Regions from separate parts of the Lysinibacillus sp. FW301-JW8 genome, predicted to be linked through region 1. Evidence: riboswitches for the same ligand, from Rfam matches in the RefSeq annotation. Region 1 holds a riboswitch; the other holds the start of a gene.
The links. Region 1 has a riboswitch for lysine ahead of AC3WOM_RS18690 (amino acid permease). Riboswitches for the same ligand answer to the same signal wherever they lie in the genome.

Region 1 (3,427 bases):
ATATCTTTCTTATCCTCTACATGATTGGCGTATTTTGTTGCTCTTCGAATGGCAGCCTTGACACGTGCCGAAAATTCCAGCATTGAAAATGGCTTTGCAATATAATCATCTGCCCCTAATCCTAGCCCTAATGCTTTATCAACATCGCTATCCTTAGCTGACATAATGATAATCGGCAGTGATGCCTGCTCTCGTATTATCTTTAAAACTTCTAATCCATTTAGTTTCGGTATCATAATATCTAAAATCACTAAATCAAAGGGTTTATTTAAACAATTTTGCAATGCCTCTTCTCCATTCACTGCTGAAGTAACAAGGAATCCCTCCATCGTTAAATAACTCTCCACCATTTCCCTAATGGCTTCATCATCTTCTACTAGTAAAATACGCTTTTGCACTTTCATATACCTCACTTTTAAAATCTATTTATTATTACTACTTTTAAAAAAACAAAATCAAGGTGAAAACGATTATATATAATTTACCATATATTATTTTTTTCGTTTCATTCGATATTTACAAAATAATAAAAAAGCTGTTCTAAAGCCATTGATGATGGCTTATAGAACAGCTCAATAATTTAATCCTCCACTCTTAAATCACATTCTTTCAGCGGAAGCATTTTTGTTTTATATTTGATTTTGTATCCAAACCATAACAATAAAAACAGCGGGATACCAATATAAGAAACGAGTATTCCATACCAATCAATTTTATCCCCCATAAAGGCCGTATAATTTTGTCCAATAACAACAATCATACAAACCGTAAAGGCAAAAAGCGGGCCAAAAGGATATAGCTTTGCTTTATATGGCAGCAATTGAGGATCCAAGCCCTGCGCTTCGAAAGCTCGGCGGAATCGATAATGACTAAATGCAATGCCGAGCCAAGCAATGAAGCCGGACATTCCCGAGGCATTTAAAAGCCAAATATAAACAACCCCATCACCAAAAAAAGATGCTAAAAATGCAAGACAGCCTACAGCTAATGTCGCCATTAATGCATAGATTGGAATACCGCGGCGGCTTAATTTTGCGAAAAATTTTGGTGCATGCCCGTCTACCGCTAATTGCCATAGCATACGAGATGATGCATATAGTCCTGAATTCCCAGCTGATAGCATGGCCGTTAAAATAATGGCATTCATTAAGGAAGCAGCAAAGGCAATACCTAGGCGATCAAACACTAGTGTAAATGGCGATACAGCGATGTCTTCTGATAGTAAACGTTCATCGGTGAATGGAATCAGCATCCCTATCGCACCAATCGCTAAAATATAAAACAAAAGAATACGCCAGAACACAGATTTTACTGCCTTTGGAATATTTTTTCCAGGATCATCCGTTTCACCAGCTGTAATCCCAAGAAGCTCTGTTCCTTGGAATGAAAATCCTGCTGCAAGGAAAATACCAAATGTAGCAAGGAACCCCCCATGAAACGGTCCATCACTAATAAAGAAATTTGTAAAGCCTACAGGTGCCTGTCCACCTAGAATACCAAAAATCATTAATAAGCTGATAATAATGAACACAATCACAGTTACCACCTTGATCATGGCAAACCAATATTCACTTTCACCATAGCTTTTTACAGATAATAAATTAAAGGTTAACACAACAGCTATAAATAATACTGTCCATAATGCAGATGAGCTATCTGGGAACCAATATTTCATAATTAATGATACAGCCGCAATTTCTGCAGCAATTGTGATAGCCCAGTTATACCAATAGTTCCAGCCAAGTGCAAAGCCCAAAGCTGGATCAACAAATTTCGTAGCATACGTACTAAATGAGCCTGAGGATGGCATATAGGCTGCCATTTCCCCTAAGCTTGTCATTAAAAAGTACACCATGACACCGATTAGGGCATAGGCTAGTAATGCCCCGCCAGGACCTGCCTGTGCAATGGCACCACCACTGGCTAAAAATAGCCCTGTACCAATTGTACCACCTAAAGAAATCATTGTAATATGACGGCTTTTTAATTCTTTTTTCAGCTTCGGCACTTTATGACCGAGCTGATTCACTTTTATTTCACTCACGATATGGCGTCCTTCCTAATATAAGAGGCAAAAAAATACCATCACATGAACACTGTGATGGCTAAGTTAATCCTCAGTTTTTTCTAAATGATAGCTCAACACGTTGTCCAAACGTGACAGTTCTGTTCCTTTCGGAGACAGCCCCAGCATGAGGTTTTCAAGTCCCCTCACACTTCGGCAGTATTTCCTTTCAGCTAATCTCGTCAATGCTTGTCATTTCCATTAGCATACTCATAAATACCGCGACCTCTACCTCAATACAAACATGAGGCATATAATTATTAAATTTATGATGTCTTCAAGTTTAACATAAGACATTTTACATTTCAATACGACGAGTAAAGTTCTATATTTTATGAATATTCTACTATTTTGAATAATGTGATAAAGTAATATAGTGGTTCAATTATAATTGAATGTAAACAGGGGGGATTAATTTTGACAGCAAATGAAGATTCCACTAGTTATCCTAGCAGGAAAATTAGCTGGAGAGGAGCTACCTTACTATTAGTCATTGGCGTTATTTGTATTGCCTCGACATTACGAATGCCTTTAACAGTTGTGGGACCTATTATTTCTTTTATACGAGAAGATCTAGGTATATCAAATGTATTAGCTGGATTTCTAACTACTATTCCACTTCTAGCCTTTGCGGTTATATCGCCATTTGCACCAGTTGTTGCACGTAAATTAGGACTTGAGCTAACATTATTTTTATCCACTATTCTTTTAGCAGTAGGTATTGTACTGCGCTCTCTAGGAACAACAAGTTTGCTCGTTTTTGGAACTATGCTAATTGGTGTTGCTATTGCATTTGGAAATGTACTTATTCCAGGATTACTTAAATTAAAATTTCCTTATCACGTAGGTTTGCTTATGGCATTTTTTACAATGTCCATGAATTTAACAGCTGGACTTGGTGCTGGGATTAGCTACCCTATTGCCCAATCATCTTTTGGCTGGCAAGGAGCACTGGCTATTGCACTTAGTTTAGTTGTGTTAACCATTTTAATTTGGATTCCACAATTAAAGTTTAATAAGCCTGAGCCCGCTGTTAAGAAAACGAAAGAACGTATACCTTTATGGAAATCCCCTGTTACCTGGGCAGTAACAGGTGCTATGGGATTACAATCATTATTATTTTATACAACTGCAGCATGGATTCCTGAAATTTACATATCACAAGGATTAGCTGCTGATCGTGCAGGCTGGATGTTCTCCATCATGCAATTTTCGCAAGTTCCAATGGCTTTAGCCGTGCCAATCATTGCTAGTAAAATGACGTCTCAGCGACCTCTTGTATTAATGTTTACAGCATTTTATTTAGTAGGCTTTGTTGGCGTTGTCATGGAGTGGACAAGCCTTGGGGTGCTTTGGATGATT
Region 2 (3,427 bases), on a different contig from region 1:
GCTCGCGAAAAAGGTATTGATCTTGCTGCTGTATCTCCAGTAGACCCACAAGGTCGTGTACGTGTCCAAGACGTGGCAGCTCATGGGACAGCTCCAGTAGTAGCACCACAAGCAGCACCTGCTCCAGCAGCGCCAAAAGCGGTAGTAGCTGTTGATGAATCACGTGTGACTGTAGAAAAAATGAGTCGCCGTCGTCAAACAATTGCAAAACGTTTACTTGAAGTAAAACAATCTACTGCAATGTTAACTACATTTAACGAAGTTGATATGACGAATGTTATGGCTTTACGTTCTCGTAAAAAAGACCAATTCTTCGAGTCTACAGGCTCTAAACTTGGTTTCATGTCATTCTTCACAAAAGCTGTAGTAGCAGCACTTAAAAAATACCCTTATGTGAATGCACAAATCGTTGGTGACGAAATTCACTTAAACAACTTCTTTGATATCGGTGTGGCTGTATCTACAGAGGAAGGCTTAGTGGTACCAGTTGTACGTGACGCTGACCGCAAAAACTTTGCTGAAATTGAAGATGCTATTGCAGACCTAGCGAAAAAAGCTCGCGACAAAAAATTAGGTTTAGCAGATCTTCAAGGTGGCTCATTCACAATTACAAATGGTGGTGTATTCGGCTCATTAATGTCTACACCTATCATGAATGGTACACAAGCTGCTATCCTAGGCATGCACTCTATCAAAAAACGTCCAGTTGAAGTGAATGGTGAAGTAGAAATTCGCCCAATGATGTATCTAGCTCTTTCTTATGACCACCGTATTATCGATGGTAAAGATTCTGTAGGCTTCCTTAAAACAGTAAAAGAATTACTTGAAAACCCAGAAGATTTATTATTAAATTCTTAATGCCAAAGCCCTGCACATCGCAGGGCTTTTTCTTGTGTATAAAGGATAGAAAGTGGAAGAGACGGATAGAACGGTCGAATTAGCTGATAGAAAAGCCAAAGTGATGGATAGAACCGTATAGAGGCAAACACAACTGTGCTTATAAGGTACTTTTGGATTACTAGGCTTACTATCAATAGTAATAATTTGCGATTTTTTTCGCTGAAGCTTCAATATATTTGTTAACTTTGCAAAAGTAAATAATGAATTTAAGATAGATAAAACCCTAATATTGTCATTAATCAGAAAAATGATAAAATTACCTTGACGAATAGGCTAGTTTTATAGTAGTATCTAAATATCAATTAAATAAACAAACCTCACATTCATTCTATTGTGAGGTAGAGGCGCGGTATTTATTAGTTCATTGCTGAGTACAAGCAAGCGAAGACGCAATGGAGAAGGAAATATCGCCGAAGTATAAAAGGAGCTCGTACTTTTATACTGGGTCTGCAGTGAATAATTGCAGGACTGTCCTAGTAAATTACTTTCCACATTTACTAGGTTGTGCTATCTCAGAAACATGGAAATTATAGTGAGGATTTGGGCAACTGTCAATTAAAGGTAAGACCTAAGTTCAAAGCTTAGGTCTTTTTTAGTACAGTTGTCTTATTTTTTTACAGAAAAGGGGAGTTTTTCATGAAAAGAAAATGGTTGTTAGTAATGATCTCTATCATGACGGCAATTGTGCTAGCTGCATGTGGCACGAGCGACAAAAAAGAGGGTGGTTCAGGTGATGCTGGAGCCGACAAAGAAGAAGGCGGTGGCGAATTCCGTATTGGTATGGAGGCGGGCTATGCGCCATTCAACTGGACACAGCAAGATGATGCAAATGGCGCAGTAAAAATTGCAGATAATGCAGAGTATGCAGGTGGCTATGATGTTCAAATGGCAAAAAAAATTGCTGAGGGTTTAGGAAAAGAATTAGTGATTGTAAAAATGGAATGGGATGGTTTAGTACCAGCACTTCAATCCAATAAAATTGATGCTATTATTGCTGGGATGTCTCCTACTGAAGAACGTAAGCAAACAATTGATTTCACTGAAAACTATTATACTTCTGATTTTGTAATGGTTATTAAAAAAGGCAGTAAATATGAAAAAGCAAAATCAATCCAGGATTTCTCTGGTGCTAAAATTACTTCACAATTAAACACTTCAAACTACAAAGTGATTGACCAAATCAAAGATGTACAAAAGCAAACGGCTATGGATAGCTTCCCAGCAATGCGTGTAGCACTAGAGGCAGGAAAAATTGATGGCTATGTAGCAGAGCGTCCAGAAGGTATTTCAGCAGCAGCAGCTAATGATAAATTCACATATATAGCTTTTGAGGAAGGCTTTGATACAGATCCTTCTAATACATCCATTGCAGTTGGTTTACGCAAAGGTGATGCAGATCTTGATAAAATCAATGAAATTTTAAAAGGAATTTCAGAAGATGATCGCCAAACAATTATGGAAGATGCCATTCAGCAACAACCAGCAGCACAGTAACAGGAATGCACGGACTCTTCGCTAGTCCGTGCATGTCATTTCATCATTATTCAATGAGAACCTCTCTAAATAATGATAATGTCTTAGCTGCATTATTCATAAAATGGTAGAACAATCGTGTTCATCATGCTAGTTAGCTAGGAATATAAAGAAGAAACAAGCAACACAATGTTGTTAGGAGGAGCATCATGAGTCTTGAATGGATTATCTCTATTGTAGAGAATAACTGGCAAATGTTTTTACGAGGTGCGTATTATACCTTATTAATTTCGAGTATTAGTACAATTATTGGTGCATTTATCGGATTTTTCATCGGGATTATGCATACCATTCCGGTTCGTAAAAAGGGTGTGAAATTTTACAGTTTAAAGCTGATTAATTTTATACTTACATGCTATGTTGAATTCTTCCGTGGTACACCAATGATTGTACAAGCGATGGTTGTCTTCTTCGGATTGGATATAGCATTTGGTATCGACATGCATTTTATTACAGCAGGTATTTTAGTAGTTTCTCTGAATACCGGTGCTTATATGACGGAAATTGTGCGTGGTGGTATTGTTTCAATTGATAAAGGTCAATACGAGGCTGCTTCAGCTATTGGTATGAATCATTTCCAGATCATGCTACATGTTGTACTACCACAGGTTGCACGAAATGTATTACCTGCAACAGGGAACCAATTAATAATGAATATTAAGGATACTGCTGTTTTAAACGTTATTGGTGTAACGGAATTATTCTTCCAAACAAAATCAATTGCAGGGAATAACTTCCGCTATTTTGAATCATTCTTTGTAGCTTGTGTCCTTTACTTTATTATGACATTTACGGCATCACGAATTTTATTATATGTTGAAAAACGTCTTGATGGACCAGATGCCTATCAAAAAGAACAGAAAGAAGCAATATAGGGGGACGCACAAATGACAGTCATTAACATCAAGCATTTAAGTAAATCATTTGGTCGTAACCAAGTGTTAAAGGATGTCAATTTTCAAGTAGAAAAGGGTGAGGTAGTTTGTTTAATCGG

Region 2: linked by a shared signal. The riboswitch ahead of AC3WOM_RS15205 (transporter substrate-binding domain-containing protein) and the one ahead of AC3WOM_RS18690 (amino acid permease) in region 1 are both predicted to bind lysine.

Annotation. Positions count from the first base shown of each region.
Region 1 covers NZ_JBYTBB010000051.1:15,837-19,263, reverse strand. Annotated here, with positions in the region: gene AC3WOM_RS18695 (response regulator transcription factor) at 1-398, opposite strand, end outside; gene AC3WOM_RS18690 (amino acid permease) at 581-2,044, opposite strand; lysine riboswitch at 2,128-2,304, opposite strand; gene AC3WOM_RS18685 (CynX/NimT family MFS transporter) at 2,483-3,427, shown strand, end outside.
Region 2 covers NZ_JBYTBB010000036.1:37,161-40,587, reverse strand. Annotated here, with positions in the region: gene odhB (2-oxoglutarate dehydrogenase complex dihydrolipoyllysine-residue succinyltransferase) at 1-858, shown strand, start outside; lysine riboswitch at 1,232-1,418, shown strand; gene AC3WOM_RS15205 (transporter substrate-binding domain-containing protein) at 1,537-2,394, shown strand; gene AC3WOM_RS15200 (amino acid ABC transporter permease) at 2,583-3,308, shown strand; gene AC3WOM_RS15195 (amino acid ABC transporter ATP-binding protein) at 3,321-3,427, shown strand, end outside.